DNA from 4 places in the Streptomyces sp. NPDC043738 genome. Region 3 is predicted to be linked to each of the others. Evidence: predicted binding sites of a transcription regulator. Region 3 holds the regulator's gene; each other region holds the start of a gene.
What was found. The regulator HrcA, encoded in region 3, represses chaperone genes, less so after heat shock. The targets are predictions, from matches to a motif close to TTNGCACTCNGNNNNNCNGAGTGCNAA.

Region 1 (4,209 bases), on a different contig from region 3:
GGCAGGGCCTTGCCGGTCAGCGGGATCAGGCCGGTGACGCCGCCGGAGACGACGAAGACCTGGAGCAGCAGCGCCCCGGCGAGCCCGACCGCGAGCAGCTTGCCGAACGGGTCGCGGGCGGTCAGCGCCACCCGCAGCCCGCGCTGTGCGAGCAGCACGTACAGCATCAGCACCGCCATCACCCCGGCCAGGCCCAGCTCCTCGCCGACGGTGGTGAGGATGAAGTCGCTGTTGCCCGCGAAGCCGACCAGCTCGGGGTGGCCCTGGCCCAGGCCGGTGCCGCCGATGCCGCCGCTGCCGAAGCTGAACAGCGCCTGGCCGAGCTGGTCGGACATGTGCTCCGCACGGCCTTCCTTGGTGAAGGCCCGCATGGGGTCCAGCCAGGCCGTGACGCGGCCGTGGACGTGCGGCTCCAGGGAGCCGACGACGGCCGCGCCGACCGTGGCCATCAGCAGGCCGCACAGCACCCAGCCGGCGCGGCCGGTGGCCATGTAGAGCATGATCACGAAGACGCCGAAGAAGATCAGCGAGGTGCCCAGGTCCCGTTCGAAGACCAGCACCAGCAGGCTGATCACCCAGATCGTGAAGATCGGCCCGAGCTGCCTTCCCGGGGGCAGCTGGACGCCCATGACGCGGCGTCCGGTCAGCGCCAGCGCATCGCGGTTGACGGTGAGGTAGCCGGCGAAGAACACCGAGATCATGATCTTCACGAACTCGCCGGGCTGCAGCGACAGCGGCCCGAGCAGGATCCAGCGCTTGGCGCCGTACATGTCGGCGCCGAAGAAGGCCGGTGCCATCAGCAGCACCAGGGCGATGGCCATCGTCAGATAGATGTAGCGCTGCAGAATGCGGTGGTCGCGCAGCACCAGCAGGATGGCGATGCAGACCGCCACCCCGATCACCGTCCACACCAGCTGGCCGCTCGCCGCCTCGGCGATCTTCAGACGCGGGGTCTGCGCGTAGGTGACGTCCAGCCGGTGCAGCAGGACCAGGCCGATCCCGGTCAGCAGGGTCGCCAGCGGCAGGATCAGCGGATCGGCCCGCGGGGCGAAGCGGCGCAGGACCAGGTGCGGCACCAGCGCCACGAAGAGCATGCTGACGGCGAAGCCGGCCAGGCCGCCGGGCAGTCGGCCGGTCATCGACAGACCGGTGTAGGCGTAGCCGAAGACGGCGGTCAGGACGACGAGGGCGAGCAGCCAGGCCTCGGTCCTGCGGCGGTCCGGTGCCCGTTGAAGCGCGGCGAACGTCATGGTGCGCTCGGCGTCGCTCTCCGGCTCCCCGGCCGGCCGGGGAGCGCTGGTCAGTCCACGCACGGGTTCCTCCGCCTTCGGTGGTCAGGGCCTCGGGACCCGGTCCGGGCCGATCCACGCGGCACGCCCGGGCCCGGTTCGCAGGCCCGGCAGTCGGGGAAGTAGACGAGGTGGCCCGGGGGGTGGTTGCCGGAGAACGGGAAGGTGTGTCCGATTTGGCAGGGAACCCTCCCCGATGGCCGACCCGTTGGCCGCGGCGCGGTCAACCGGTGTCGTGGAACCCGCCCCCGGCGCGCTGGCACTCCGCTTGACCGAGTGCTAACCGCGTCATAGTCTCGGCGTTGGCACTCTCCAGTGGGGAGTGCCAAACACACAGCGACGGGCAGGTCCGGCACCCGCGACGACGGATCCACCTGGTCGCCACCTCAGACAGTTAACCCCGTGAGATCTCCGAAGGGGGAGGTCGGATCGTGACGACCGCCAGCTCCAAGGTTGCCATCAAGCCGCTTGAGGACCGCATCGTGGTCCAGCCGCTCGACGCCGAGCAGACCACGGCCTCGGGCCTGGTCATTCCGGACACCGCCAAGGAGAAGCCCCAGGAGGGCGTCGTCCTGGCCGTGGGCCCGGGCCGCATCGAGGACGGCAAGCGCGTCGAGCTCGACGTCACCGTTGGTGACGTCGTTCTCTACAGCAAGTACGGCGGCACCGAGGTGAAGTACAACAACGAGGAGTACCTCGTTCTCTCGGCCCGCGACGTGCTCGCGATCGTCGAGAAGTAAGTCACCAAGATTTGCCGTGATCTGCGCCCCTGGTTCCCGCGTCTAAACAACCCGGGGCAGGGGCGCAGTTCGTTTGACCCAGCGGTCCCCACTGCGTGCCGAGGATCGCAATGAGAGGACTTGAAGCACCCCATGGCGAAGATCCTGAAGTTCGACGAGGACGCCCGTCGCGCCCTTGAGCGCGGCGTGAACAAGCTTGCCGACACGGTGAAGGTGACGATCGGTCCGAAGGGCCGCAACGTCGTCATCGACAAGAAGTTCGGTGCCCCCACCATCACCAACGACGGTGTCACCATCGCCCGTGAGGTCGAGGTCGACGACCCGTACGAGAACCTGGGCGCCCAGCTCGTCAAGGAGGTGGCGACCAAGACCAACGACATCGCGGGTGACGGCACCACCACCGCCACCGTGCTGGCCCAGGCGCTGGTCCGCGAGGGCCTGCGCAACGTCGCCGCGGGCGCTTCCCCGGCCGCCCTGAAGAAGGGCATCGACGCCGCCGTGCAGGCCGTGTCCGAGGAGCTCCTCGCGACCGCCCGCCCGATCGACGACAAGGCCGACATCGCCGCCGTCGCCGGCCTGTCCGCGCAGGACAAGCAGGTCGGCGAGCTCATCGCCGAGGCGATGGACAAGGTCGGCAAGGACGGTGTGATCACCGTCGAGGAGTCCAACACCTTCGGTCTGGAGCTGGACTTCACCGAGGGCATGGCCTTCGACAAGGGCTACCTCTCGCCGTACATGGTCACCGACCAGGAGCGTATGGAGGCCGTCCTCGAGGACCCGTACATCCTGATCCACCAGGGCAAGATCGCCTCGATTCAGGACCTGCTGCCGCTGCTGGAGAAGGTCATCCAGGCGGGTGGCTCCAAGCCGCTGCTGATCATCGCCGAGGACGTCGAGGGCGAGGCCCTGTCGACCCTGGTCGTCAACAAGATCCGCGGCACCTTCAACGCGGTGGCCGTCAAGGCCCCCGGCTTCGGTGACCGCCGCAAGGCGATGCTCGGCGACATGGCCACCCTCACCGGTGCCACCGTCATCGCCGAGGAGGTCGGCCTCAAGCTCGACCAGGCCGGTCTGGACGTGCTGGGCTCCGCCCGCCGCGTGACCGTCACCAAGGACGACACCACCATCGTCGACGGCGGCGGCAACGCCGAGGACGTCGCCGGTCGCGTCGCCCAGATCAAGGGCGAGATCGAGACCACCGACTCCGACTGGGACCGCGAGAAGCTCCAGGAGCGCCTCGCCAAGCTCGCCGGTGGCGTCTGCGTCATCCGCGTGGGTGCGGCCACCGAGGTCGAGCTCAAGGAGAAGAAGCACCGTCTGGAGGACGCCATCTCCGCGACCCGCGCCGCGGTCGAGGAGGGCATCGTCTCCGGTGGTGGCTCCGCCCTGGTGCACGCCGCCAAGGTGCTGGAGGGCAACCTCGGCAAGGAGGGCGACGAGGCCACCGGTGTCGCCGTCGTCCGCCGCGCGGTCGTCGAGCCGCTGCGCTGGATCGCGGAGAACGCCGGCCTCGAGGGCTACGTCATCACCGCGAAGGTCGCCGAGCAGGACAAGGGCCAGGGCTTCAACGCCGCCACCGGCGAGTACGGCGACCTGGTCAAGGCCGGCGTCATCGACCCGGTCAAGGTCACCCGCTCCGCCCTGGAGAACGCCGCGTCGATCGCCTCCCTGCTGCTCACGACCGAGACCCTGGTCGTCGAGAAGCCGGCCGAGGAGGAGCCGGCCGAGGCCGGTCACGGTCACGGTCACGCGCACTGACGCATAGCCGCGCAGCCGGCTGATCGCCGGCGGTAGCCGGTGGAAGGCTCCTGTTCCCGCTCGTGAGCGGTGGGAACGGGAGCCTTCTCGCGTGCTGCCGGGAGCCGCGCGGCCGGCACGCTCGGGTCAGAGCGCGCCGAGTTGCCGCATCAGGCCCAGGACGTCGTAGTGCCACCAGCCTTCCTGGATCATTCCGTCGTGGAACCGGAAGGTCGTGGTGCCGGTCATGGTGCACTTCCGGCCGGTCGGCTGGACGTCCATGAACGTGCCCTTGTGGGTCCCGTACCAGGTCCACCGAGTCACGACGTCGTCGCCCTGGGCGATCTGGGATTCCAGGTTGAACGTGAAGTCGAAGGCGGCGCGCCATCCGCTGACGTCGCGCTGCAGCGCGTCGGACCCGATCAGGGTCTCGTCCTCCTTGA
Region 2 (4,209 bases), on a different contig from region 3:
GCTGCTGATGGCGGCGGTGGCGGTACCGGTCCTGGCGGCCACCGGCTGTTCGCAGGGCTCCGGCGGGGCGTCCTCGGGGGGCTCCGCGCGAAGCGGTGCGCCGTCCTCGGCATCGCAGGGGCCTTCCGAGTCGTCCGAGTCCTCAAACTCTTCCGGCTCACCCGGCTCACCCGGCTCTTCCGAGTCACTCGGTTCATCCGAATCGTCCAGCTCTTCCGACCTCTCCGCCGAGGAGGCGGAGATGGCGAAGAAGGTCCGGGACGCCGAGAAGGCGGCGGACGACGCGGACGCCGACGCGGCCGGGGACTCCCGGTGAGGAGCCGGTGAGGGAGCCCCCTGAGGCTCCCGTACGACAACGCCGTCGGGGCGGCACCCCCTGGGAGGAGGGTGCCGCCCCGACGTATGTGCGGACGTGTGATCCGGGAGGGATCAGCGTTCCGATCCGGAGGATCAGAAGTCCATGTCACCGCCCGGCATGCCGCCCGGAGCGGCCGCGGCGGCCTTCTCCGGCTTGTCGGCGATGACGGCCTCGGTGGTGAGGAACAGCGCCGCGATGGAGGCGGCGTTCTGCAGCGCGGAGCGGGTGACCTTGGCCGGGTCGATGATGCCCTCGGCGACCAGGTCGACGTACTCGCCGGTCGCGGCGTTCAGGCCGTGACCCGGGGTCAGGTTGCGCACCTTCTCCACGACGACGCCACCCTCGAGGCCGGCGTTGACGGAGATCTGCTTCAGCGGGGCCTCCAGGGCCAGCTTCACAGCGGCGGCACCGGTGGCCTCGTCGCCGTCGAGCTCCAGCTTCTCGAAGACCTGGGAGGCCTGGAGCAGGGCGACGCCACCGCCGGCGACGATGCCCTCCTCGACGGCCGCCTTCGCGTTGCGAACGGCGTCCTCGATGCGGTGCTTGCGCTCCTTGAGCTCGACCTCGGTCGCGGCACCGGCCTTGATGACCGCAACACCGCCGGCGAGCTTCGCCAGGCGCTCCTGCAGCTTCTCGCGGTCGTAGTCGCTGTCCGAGTTCTCGATCTCGGCGCGGATCTGGTTGACGCGGCCCTGGACCTGGTCGCTGTCGCCGGCACCGTCGACGATGGTGGTCTCGTCCTTGGTGATGACGACCTTGCGGGCGCGGCCGAGCAGGTCGAGACCGGCGTTCTCCAGCTTGAGGCCGACCTCCTCGGAGATGACGGTGCCACCGGTGAGGATGGCGATGTCGCCGAGCATGGCCTTGCGGCGGTCACCGAAGCCCGGGGCCTTGACGGCGACGGACTTGAAGGTACCGCGGATCTTGTTGACGACCAGGGTCGACAGGGCCTCGCCCTCGACGTCCTCGGCGATGATCAGCAGCGGCTTGCCGGACTGCATGACCTTCTCCAGGAGCGGCAGCAGGTCCTTCACGTTGCCGATCTTGGAGTTGACGATCAGGATGTACGGGTCGTCGAGCGACGCCTCCATACGCTCCATGTCGGTGGCGAAGTACGCCGAGATGTAGCCCTTGTCGAAGCGCATACCCTCGGTGAGCTCCAGCTCCAGACCGAAGGTCTGGGACTCCTCGACGGTGATGACGCCTTCCTTGCCGACCTTGTCCATGGCCTCGGCGATCAGCTCGCCGATCTGGGTGTCGGCGGCGGAGATGGAGGCGGTGGAGGCGATCTGCTCCTTGGTCTCCACGTCCTTGGCCTGCTCCAGCAGGGCGGCGGAGACGGCCTCGACGGCCTTCTCGATACCGCGCTTGAGGGCCATCGGGTTGGCGCCGGCGGCGACGTTGCGCAGGCCCTCGCGGACCAGGGCCTGGGCCAGGACGGTCGCGGTCGTCGTGCCGTCACCGGCGACGTCGTCCGTCTTCTTCGCGACCTCCTTGACCAGCTCGGCGCCGATCTTCTCGTACGGGTCCTCGAGCTCGATCTCCTTGGCGATGGAGACACCATCGTTGGTGATCGTGGGGGCGCCCCACTTCTTCTCGAGGACGACGTTGCGGCCCTTGGGGCCGAGGGTGACCTTGACGGCGTCGGCGAGCTGGTTCATCCCGCGCTCGAGACCGCGCCGTGCCTCCTCGTCGAACGCGATGATCTTGGCCATGTGAAGTGGTCCTCCCGGACGGGGTGGATTTCTCCGGATCGGCACCCGTGCCCGCGACGGACGGTCCGTGCGCCGTGTGGTTCCTTGCCCCACCCGGCGTCCGGACCTCACCGGCCCGATCCAAGTTCTGTCACTCTCACTCGGAGAGTGCTAACGCCAATGATTAGCACTCGGGCAGGGCGAGTGCAAGCCGCCTGAAGGGGCTCGCCGAGGGTCGGCGGGTGGGCGAGGGGTGAGCGACGGGCGGGCGCCGGCCGCCCGTCGGGGCGCCGCCCGGGGCATTGCGCGGCGGCGAACGGCACGGCACGGACGCAGGCGGGACGAGGTGCGGGCGCAGACGACGGGGACTCAGGTCCCGCCGCGGACAGGGCAGACAGAAGGCCCGTACCCCATGACGGGGTACGGGCCTTCTCTACGCTGCAGTCGGCCCGCGCCTCAGGCGCTCACCCTGACCATGTCCGCCTGCGGCCCCTTCTGGCCCTGCGAGATCTCGAACTCGACCCGCTGGCCCTCCTCAAGGGTGCGGTAGCCGTCCATCTGAATCGCGCTGTAGTGGACGAATACATCCGCACCACCGTCGACCGCGATGAAGCCGTACCCCTTCTCCGCGTTGAACCACTTGACGGTGCCCTGAGCCATGCCTAACTCCCCTATTACTGGCCCTTGCGCAGGACCGCACTCCGCGGACCCGGGTCAGACCTCACCCCGCGAAATGGCCCGTGGGGTGTGCGCCGGAACGCGTCGACCGCCGCTGAATGTATCTGCACCGATGCCCAGCGCAACAGGTCAATCGGACGAGAATTCTGGCGCCGGAGAATCGGAAATATGCCGTGAAATCCCGTTCCTCCGGGGCAAGTCGGGCCGGGCATAGCGCACGTAAGCGACAAATGCCGCACACACTTTGCGCACAACTCTCCGCGGTTTCCTATGCGTTCGGCACGTGCGCGGAGTTATCCGGAACGGGGATCACCGCAATGGTATCCCCTTTCACTAAGCGGAATTGCCCCGTCCGATTTCAACGGACGGGGCAATTCCGGTCAAGTAGGTGAAGAGATGGCGCAAATTAGCGCTCACCCGTCGACCGATCGGGGGCGACCGGTCGACGGCCACCGGGCGCGTACGCCTTTCAGCAGCCGCCGGCGACCGCCGGGATGATGGAGACGCCCGCACCGTCCGGGGTCGGCGTCTGAAGGCCCTGCTCGAAGCGCACATCGTCGTCGTTGACGTAGACGTTCACGAAGCGACGCAGCTTGCCGGCGTCGTCCAGGACACGGGCCGCGATGCCCTGGTGGTTCTTCTCCAGGTCGGCGATCACCTCGGAGAGGGTCGAGCCCTCGGCGGTGACCTCGGCCTCACCACCGGTGTACGTACGGAGGATGGTGGGGATGCGGACCTTGACGCTCATGGGTTCTGCCTTCCGGACAGGGTTGGGGAGTGCGGGTTCGTAGAGCTGTGGACTCAGCCTGCCAGGCCGGCCTCGCGGAACGCGTCCAGGCTCGGGCGGATCGTGGCCGTCGGCCCGGACGTCGGCGCGACGGCGTCAAGCGTCTTGAGGCCGTCACCCGTGTTGAGGACGACGGTGGTCAGGGACGGGTCGAGCAGACCCTCCTCGATCAGCTTCCTGGTGACGCCGACGGTCACCCCGCCCGCGGTCTCCGCGAAGATCCCCTCCGTCCGGGCCAGCAGCTTGATCGCGTCCACGACCTGCTCGTCGTCGACGTGCTCCACCGCACCGCCCGTACGGCGCGCGATGTCGAGCACATACGGACCGTCCGCCGGATTGCCGATCGCCAGCGACTTGGCGATGGTGTTCGGCTTCTGCGGGCGCACGACGTCGTGCCCGGCCTTGAAGGCCGTCGACACCGGCGAGCAGCCCTCCGCCTGGGCACCGAAGATCCGGTACGGCCGGTCCTCGACCAGGCCGAGGGCGATCAGCTCCTTGAGCCCCTTGTCGATCTTCGTCAGCTGCGAGCCGGACGCGACGGGGATGACGATCTGGTCCGGGAGCCGCCAGCCCAGCTGCTCGCAGATCTCGTACGCCAGCGTCTTGGAGCCCTCGCCGTAATAGGGGCGGAGATTGACGTTGACGAAGCCCCAGCCCTCGCCCAGCGGGTCGCCGATGAGCTCCGAGCAGAA
Region 3 (4,209 bases):
TCGCGGTAGACGTCGACGGCGGCGGTGTCGGCCAGGGTCGGCTGCGGCATGAAGAGATTGACGCCGAAGGGCCGGTCGGTCAGCGACCGCAGCTGTTTGATCTCCTGGTACATGCCGTCGGCGGTCTTGTAGCCGGCGGCGAGGAAGCCGAGACCGCCGGCGCCGCAGACGGCGGCGGCCAGCTCGGGTCCGGAGCCGCCTCCTGCCATCGGCGCCTGCACGATCGGATAGCGGCAGAGATCGGTCAGTGCGGTGGACATGAGCACATCGTGTCACGGGAAACGCCGAGCCCCCGCATCAGGGGCTCGGCGCAGGTACGCGCCTGGGCGCGCCGGTTCGGCCGTGGCCTACCGCCCGTTGAACGCGTCCTTCAGCCGCGAGAACAACCCCTGCTGCCCGGGCTGGAACTGGCCCGTGGGCCGCTCCTCGCCGCGCAGCTTGGCGAGCCGCCGCAGCAGCTCCTCCTGCTCGGGGTCGAGCTTGGTCGGGGTCTGCACCTCGACATGGACGATGAGATCGCCGCGGCCGTTGCCCCGCAGATGCGTCACCCCGCGCTGGTGCAGCGGAATCGACTGCCCGGACTGGGTGCCCGGCCGCACATCGATCTCCTCCACCCCGTCCAGCGTCTCCAGCGGGCACTTCGTGCCCAGCGCCGCCGCCGTCATCGGGATGGTGACCGTGCAGTGCAGGTCGTCGCCGCGCCGCTGGAAGACCGGGTGCGCAAGCTCGTGGATCTCGACGTAGAGGTCACCGGCGGGGCCGCCGCCGGGGCCGACCTCGCCCTCGCCCGCGAGCTGGATCCGGGTGCCGTTGTCGACACCGGCCGGGATCTTGACCGTCAGCGTGCGGCGGGAGCGGATCCGCCCGTCGCCCGCGCACTCGGGGCACGGCGTCGGCACGACCGTGCCGAAGCCCTGGCACTGCGGGCACGGCCGCGACGTCATGACCTGACCGAGGAAGGACCGGGTGACCTGCGAGACCTCACCGCGGCCGCGGCACATGTCACAGGTCTGCGCCGAGGTCCCCGGCGCCGCGCCCTCACCGGTGCACGTCGTGCAGACCACGGCGGTGTCGACCTGGATTTCCTTGGTCGTGCCGAAGGCCGCCTCGTTCAGCTCGATGTCGAGCCGGATCATGGCGTCCTGGCCGCGGCGGGTGCGCGAGCGCGGTCCGCGCTGCGAGGCCGTGCCGAAGAAGGCGTCCATGATGTCGGAGAAGTTGCCGAAGCCCGCGCCGAAGCCGCCCGCGCCGCCACCGCCGGACTGCGACAGCGGGTCCCCGCCGAGGTCGTAGACCTGCTTCTTCTGCGGATCCGACAGGACCTCGTAAGCGGCGTTGATCTCCTTGAACCGCTCCTGGGTCTTGGGATCCGGGTTCACGTCCGGGTGCAGCTCGCGCGCCAGCCGGCGGAACGCCTTCTTGATCTCGTCCTGCGAGGCATCGCGCCGTACGCCCAGGACCGCGTAGTAATCCGTGGCCACTTACGACTCCGCCAGGATCTGTCCGACGTAACGTGCCACTGCGCGTACCGCTCCCATCGTTCCGGGGTAGTCCATGCGGGTCGGTCCGACCACGCCGAGTTTGGCGACTGCCTCGTCGCCCGAACCGTAGCCGACCGTGACGACCGATGTGGACGTCAGGCCTTCGTGGGCATTCTCATGCCCGATACGTACGGTCATGCCCGAGTCCTTGGCCTCGCCGAGGAGCTTGAGCAGCACCACATGCTCCTCAAGGGCCTCCAGCACCGGACGGATGGTCAGGGGGAAGTCGTGCCCGAAGCGCGTGAGATTGGCGGTGCCGCCGATCATCAGCCGCTCTTCGGTCTCCTCCACCAAAGTCTCCAGCAACACCGACAGCACTGTCGAGACCGTGCCGCGGTCGTCCTGTTCGAAGGACTCCGGGAGATCCTGCACCAACTGGGGCACATCCGTGAAACGGCGTCCCACGACCCGGCTGTTGAGCCGTGCCCGCAGGTCCGCCAGTGAGGTCTCGGCGAACGGCGTCTGGCAGTCGATGAGCCGCTGCTCGACCCGCCCGGTGTCCGTGATCAGTACGAGCATCAACCGGGCCGGTGCCAGTGCCAGCAGCTCGACGTGCCGGACCGTGGACCGCGTCAGCGACGGGTACTGCACGACCGCCACCTGCCGGGTCAGCTGCGCCAGCAGCCGTACCGTGCGCCCCACCACGTCGTCGAGGTCGACGGCACCGTCCAGGAAGTTCTGGATCGCCCGCCGCTCCGGGCTGGACAGCGGCTTGACGCCGGCCAGCTTGTCGACGAAGAGACGGTAGCCCTTGTCGGTCGGGATCCGCCCCGCGCTCGTGTGCGGCTGGGCGATGAAACCCTCGTCCTCCAGGGCTGCCATGTCGTTGCGGACGGTGGCCGGGGAGACCCCCAGCTGATGCCGCTCGGTGAGCGCCTTGGAGCCGACCGGCTCCTCCGTCCCGACATAGTCCTGGACGATGGCGCGCAGCACTTCGAGCCTGCGTTCACTGAGCATCCCGCGCACCTCCAGTCCGGCCGTCCGCCGTTTCGTTACTCCTGGCACTCACGCAAGCCGAGTGCCAGACCCGGAGCCAGTGTACGGCCGGGTAGCACGGCCACGGCAAGGGCGACCTTGCGCGGCGTCCGCCCGATGACCGTGTTCGGCCGATCCGCCGGGCAACGCTATCGCGATGGAGCTAGCGTCTCGGTATGGGCACTGCTTGGGAAGAGGCCGGGTGGGAACAGCTCGGTGACGGTGTCGCCAGGCGCCGGATGCCGGGCTGGGACGAGACGATCGGCGTGATCACCGGGTCGGCCGGCGTCATGATCGTGGACACCGGTGCGAGCATCCGTGACGGCGCGGATCTGCGCCGGGCGATCCGTGGCGTACTGGGCCGGGAAGTGACGCATGTCGCGCTCACCCATCCGCATTTCGATCATGTGCTGGGCACCGCCGCCTTCGCCGGCGTCGAGGTGTTCGGCGCGGCCGGCCTGGGCGAGCTGCTCCGGCGCGGCAAGGACGAGCTGCGGCACGACGCGATGCGCCACGGCGTCGCGCGGGACGCCGCCGCGGAGGCCGCCGATCTGCTGGTCGCCCCGCACCACCATGTGCACGGCCAGCTGACCGTCGATCTCGGCGACCGGCAGGTGCTGCTCGCCAACGTCGGTCCCGGCCACACCGCCCACGACCTGGCGGTCCTGGTGCCCGGCCGGCACGGCGCCGCCGAGATCGTCTTCTGCGGCGACCTGGTCGAGGAGTCCGGCGAACCGCAGGCCGGCCCGGACGCACTGCCCCAGCAGTGGCCCGCGGCCCTGGACCGCCTGCTGGCCCTCGGCGGCGAGGACGCGGTCTACGTCCCCGGCCACGGCGCCGTGGTGGACGCCGCCTTCGTCCGCGCCCAGCGCGACGCCCTGGCCGCCCTCTTCGGCGTACCGCCCGCCTGAGCACCGGCCCCCGCCCCGACCGGGGCCCGTCGTCACCGCATCCCTCCGTGATCGCATCCCGCCGCGGTCAGGGCCCGCAGCCATCGGGTCCCGCCGCCGGGCTCTCGTATAGAACAGGCCCATGCAGAGCAAGCGCTACCGCCCCGACCTGACCCCGCCCTGGAAGAAGCAGCGCCCCGCGCCCGAGGTGCCGGCCGACCCCGACCTGGTCGTCGAGGAGGTCACCACGGGCTTCTGCGGCGCCGTGATCCGCTGCGAGAAGACCGCCGAGGGGCCCACGGTCACCCTGGAGGACCGCTTCGGCAAGCACCGTGTCTTCCCCATGGCCCCGCGCGGCTTCCTCCTGGAGGGCAAGGTCGTCACCCTCGTGCGCCCGCAGCACCGGCCGGCGCCGGGCGGTCCCGCCCGTACGGCTTCCGGGTCACTCGCCGTCCCCGGCGCCCGCGCCCGGGTCGCACGCGCCGGGCGCATTTACGTGGAGGGCCGGCACGACGCCGAACTGGTCGAGCGGGTCTGGGGCGACGACCTGCGCATCGAGGGCGTCGTCGTGGAGTACCTGGAGGGCGTCGACGACCTCCCGGCGATCGTCCGCGGCTTCTCCCCCGGCCCGGACGCCCGGCTGGGGGTGCTGGTGGACCACCTCGTGCCCGGTTCGAAGGAGTCCCGGATCGCGGCCGAGGTGACGGGCGAGCACGTGCTCGTCGTGGGCCACCCGTACATCGACGTCTGGGAGGCGGTGAAGCCGTCGTCGGTGGGGATCGCGGCGTGGCCCGCCGTCCCGC
Region 4 (4,209 bases), on a different contig from region 3:
CGCCACTTCGCGGCGAGGGGGTGTGGGCAGGTGAGGGGCGGACGGGGCTGAGCGGAGGGGCTGTGGCATCGGGTCGGTGAACGTGCTGGGCATGAAGGACCGCCTGTGACGAGGGGCTTGCCTTGGGCTACGTCTCACCGTGCCGCAGTCCGCCCGCGCCCGCTCCGGGCTGTGGACGACCCCGCCCTTGTGGATAACCCGGCCACCCGGGAGAGGGAGCCGGGCGGCAGGCTCACGTCACCAAGGCACCACATCACCAAGGCGCCACATCACCGAGGCGCCCCGTCACCACTGCCTCACTCTTCACTGCCTGACACGCCACTGCCTCACGGCAGGTCGATGCCCAGCTCCCAGCCCGCGTGGGCGTCGACGCACAGGCAGTCCCTGGCGGTGTTGTCGGGCAGTGCGGCGACCGCGTCGAAGAGCACCTCGCGCAGCCGGCCGACGTTCTGGGAGAAGACGGCGAGAACCTCCTCGTGGGAGACGCCGTCGCCGGTCTCGGTGCCCGCGTCCAGGTCGGTGACCAGGGACAACGAGGTGTAGCACAGGCTCAGTTCGCGGGCCAGGACCGCTTCGGGGTGACCGGTCATGCCGACCACCGACCAGCCCTGGGCGGCGTGCCAGCGCGACTCGGCGCGGGTGGAGAAGCGCGGCCCCTCGATGACGACGAGCGTGCCGCCGTCGACCGGCTCCCAGTCGCGGCCGCGGGCAGCCGTGAGGGCGGCCTGACGGCCGGTGGGGCAGTAGGGGTCGGCGAAGGTGAGGTGGACGACGTTGGGGACGCTGCCGTCCGGCAGCGGGTGGCCGTCGAAGTAGGTCTGCGGGCGCGCCTTGGTGCGGTCGACGAGCTGGTCGGGGACGAGCAGCGTGCCGGGGCCGTACTCGGGGCGCAGACCGCCGACCGCGCACGGGCCGAGGACCTGCCGTACGCCGACGGAGCGCAGCGCCCACAAGTTGGCGCGGTAGTTGATGCGGTGCGGCGGGAGGTGGTGGCCGCGGCCGTGCCGGGGCAGGAAGGCGACCTGGCGTCCGGCGATCTCGCCCAGGAACAGCGAGTCGCTGGGGGGACCGTAGGGGGTGTCCACCGTGATTTCGGTCACGTCGTCGAGGAAGGAGTAGAACCCCGAGCCGCCGATGACACCTATCTCCGCGTCAGCCATGCGGGCCACACTATCGGGACCGGGGGCCGGGCGACCCCGTGATCAGCGATCCGGCCGCCTCGTAGGGCATCAGAGACCTTGGGGCGCCAGAGGCCAGGGGCACCAGGGCGATCGGACCACCGGAACAACCGGACCACCGGAACAACCGGACCCCGCCGTCCATGAGGACGGCGGGGTCCGAAGAAGTGCGGGGTGCGGCTCAGGCCGCGGAGCTGGTGCTCGAGGTGCTGCTGGAGGCCGCCGCGGCCGGGGTGGAGGACGCGGAGTCGGAGCTGCTCGACGAGGAGCCGGCGGAGTCCGAGGAGGACGTGCCGCTCGACGAGGAGGAGCTCTTCGCGGGGCTGCTGCTGGACGACGCACCGCGGCTGTCGTTGCGGTAGAAGCCGGAGCCCTTGAAGACGATGCCGACCGCGGAGAACACCTTCTTGAGGCGTCCGTTGCAGCTCGGGCACTCCGTGAGCGCGTCGTCGGTGAACTTCTGCACCGCCTCGAGGCCCTCGCCGCACTCGGTGCACTGGTACTGGTAGGTCGGCACTTGACTTCCTCCTGGCACTCTCACTCGATGAGTGCTAACGACGCTCCATATTGCAGTATTCCGGCCCGTCAGTCCACCGTGACGGGGATACGGTGACCGACTCCACGTCCGTTCAGGCGCTCGTCAGCTCCCGCTCCCGGTCGTCGGCGGCAGCGGGGGGCGCGGCCGCGTCGCCCTGGGAGGCGACCACGGTCGAGGAGCGCGGCAGCAGGTGGGCGCGGAGCGCGACCAGCACCACCAGGGCCAGCGCCGTGCCCGCCAGCGGCACCAGGAAGCCGGTGCTCGGGCCGAAGCGGTCCGCCAGCTGGCCGGCGGAGGTCGCGGCGGCCGCCTGGCCCAGCGCGACCGCGCCGGTCAGCCAGGTGAAGGCCTCGGTGCGGGCGGCGGCCGGCACCAGCGACTCGACGAGCGTGTAGCCGGTGATCAGGGCCGGGGCGATGCACAGGCCGACGACCAGGCCGACGGCGCCCAGCAGCGGCACGGCGGTCACCGTCCACAGCGGAGTGGTGGCCAGCGCCAGCAGACCGTAGGCGACCAGCAGCCGGCGTCGCGGGCCGACCTTCCAGGCGATCGCGCCGCAGGCGATGCCGGCGAGCATGTTGCCGCCGGCGAAGATCCCGTAGAGCACGCCGTTGATGCCGGGCTGACCGATGTCCTGGGTGAACGCGGTCAGCGAGACCTGCATACCGCCGAAGACGGCGCCGATGCCGAGGAACGCCACGATCAGGACGCGGACGCCGGGCACCGACAGCGCCGAGACGCGCGGCCGGTCGCCGGCCCCGGCCCGGTGCACCGGAGGCTGGCTGCGCCGCTGCGAGGCGAACAGCAGCCCGCCGGCCAGCGTCAGCGCGGCCTCGGCGATCAGGCCGGCCGCCGGGTGGATGCCCGTGCACAGCGCGGTCGCCAGCACGGGGCCGACCACGAAGGTGAACTCGTCGGTCACCGACTCGAAGGCGGCGGCCGTCGGCATCAGCGGGCTGCCGCCGAGCCGGGAGGCCCAGCGGGCCCGCACCATCGGGCCGACCTGCGGCGTCGAGGCACCCGTGGGGACGGCCACGGCGAGCAGCGCCCACAGGGGGGCGTGGACGAGGGCCAGGGTGATCAGGGCCGTGACGCCGGCGACGTGGACCAGGACGCCGGGGATCAGCACCGCGCGCTGGCCGAAGCGGTCGGCGAGTTTGCCGCTCTGCGGGGCGAACAGCGCCATCGAGACACCGGTGGCGGCGGACACCGCGCCCGCGGTGCCGTACGAGCCGGTGGTGGACTCGACGAGCAGCACGATGCCGATCGTCAGCATCGCGAAGGGCTGCCGGGCCAGAAAGCCGGGCAGCAGGAATGTCCATGCACCTGGGGTGCGGAGCAGTTGTCCGTAACCGGGACGGGAGTCCTTGACCGCGGATGCCACGGCCGGGCCTTTCTGCCGCCTGGTAGCGCGCCACCCGCGAGGTCGTCACAGGCACGCGCCGAGAGCTGTCCTCTCGCGCAGGACCGAGTGATACCGCATGGTCCGCACCCCGAGAGGTGGCTGCGTGTGGCAGGGGACCGCGGCCGCCGAGCGGTCGCGCCAGCTCTGCGTCAGGCAGAGTTGGTTCGTCATTGTTCCTTTTCATACTACAGGCCCAAGCGCGTGAAGCCCTGGGATTAGCCAGGGCTTCACGTAAATTTCCTTGGGTTCCGTGGAGATGTGCAGCACATCTCCGGGGCGGCCGCGCCGCGGGGGCGTGACCCCCGGGCGGCGCGGGCCCTACCCGCGGGGGTGCCGCCGCGAGGCGCCGTCCGTTCCCAGCCAGCCGGCCAGCTTGCCGCCCTGGGAGACCGCCTGCAGCCGTCGCTCGGCCGCGTCGCGCACCTGGTCCGTGGCCACCACCAGCAGCTCGTCGCCGCGCCGCAGCACCGTGGTCGGCGAGGGCACGAAGCTGGAGCCGTCCCGTACGACGAGGGTGACCGCGGCGCCCGCGGGCATCCGCAGCTCGCCGACCTCGACGCCGTGCATACGGGACGTCGGGCCGATGGACGTGGACAGCAGATGGCCGCGCAGCCGTTCCAGGGGAGCCGACTCGATGCCCAGGTCGGCGGCCTCCTTGCCGTCGCCCAGTTCCAGCCGCCGGGCCAGCCACGGCAGCGTCGGCCCCTGGACGAGGGTGTAGACCACGACCAGGACGAAGACGATGTTGAAGACCCGCTCGCTGCCGGGTACGTCGCTCACCATCGGAATGGTGGCCAGCACGATGGGGACCGCGCCGCGCAGCCCGGCCCAGGACAGCAGGGTCTTCTCCCGCCAGGGCACCTTGAACGGCAGCAGCGCGGTGAACACCGATGCCGGCCGGGCCACGATCGTCAGGATCAGCCCGATGACCAGCGCGGGCACGAAGTCGTCGACCAGCTTGTGCGGTGTGACCAGCAGGCCCAGCAGCACGAACATGCCGATCTGGCCGATCCAGCCGAGGCCCTCGGCGAAGCCGCGGGTGGCCGGTGCGTGCGGCAGCTTGGCGTTGCCGAGGATGACCGCGGCCA

Region 1: groES (co-chaperone GroES) is a predicted target of HrcA. The motif match lies at 1,546-1,572, and genes of this name have one in related genera.
Region 2: groL (chaperonin GroEL) is a predicted target of HrcA. The motif match lies at 2,237-2,263, and genes of this name have one in related genera.
Region 4: AC0680_RS29235 (FmdB family zinc ribbon protein) is a predicted target of HrcA. The motif match lies at 1,707-1,733, and genes of this name have one in related genera.

The regions. Positions count from the first base shown of each region.
Region 1 covers NZ_JBWKCJ010000008.1:203,499-207,707, forward strand. Annotated here, with positions in the region: gene AC0680_RS14125 (FtsW/RodA/SpoVE family cell cycle protein) at 1-1,250, opposite strand, end outside; gene groES (co-chaperone GroES) at 1,721-2,029, shown strand; gene groL (chaperonin GroEL) at 2,162-3,787, shown strand; gene AC0680_RS14140 (ester cyclase) at 3,914-4,209, opposite strand, start outside.
Region 2 covers NZ_JBWKCJ010000011.1:158,340-162,548, reverse strand. Annotated here, with positions in the region: gene AC0680_RS17205 (hypothetical protein) at 1-316, shown strand, start outside; gene groL (chaperonin GroEL) at 451-2,073, opposite strand; gene AC0680_RS17195 (cold-shock protein) at 2,509-2,712, opposite strand; gene AC0680_RS17190 (MoaD/ThiS family protein) at 3,200-3,478, opposite strand; gene thrC (threonine synthase) at 3,532-4,209, opposite strand, start outside.
Region 3 covers NZ_JBWKCJ010000010.1:1,715-5,923, forward strand. Annotated here, with positions in the region: gene AC0680_RS15575 (nitronate monooxygenase) at 1-260, opposite strand, end outside; gene dnaJ (molecular chaperone DnaJ) at 348-1,481, opposite strand; gene hrcA (heat-inducible transcriptional repressor HrcA) at 1,482-2,498, opposite strand; gene AC0680_RS15590 (MBL fold metallo-hydrolase) at 2,693-3,427, shown strand; gene AC0680_RS15595 (DUF3097 domain-containing protein) at 3,549-4,209, shown strand, end outside.
Region 4 covers NZ_JBWKCJ010000027.1:88,991-93,199, reverse strand. Annotated here, with positions in the region: gene AC0680_RS29240 (S-methyl-5'-thioadenosine phosphorylase) at 327-1,160, opposite strand; gene AC0680_RS29235 (FmdB family zinc ribbon protein) at 1,360-1,695, opposite strand; gene AC0680_RS29230 (MFS transporter) at 1,808-3,100, opposite strand; gene AC0680_RS29225 (potassium/proton antiporter) at 3,440-4,209, opposite strand, start outside.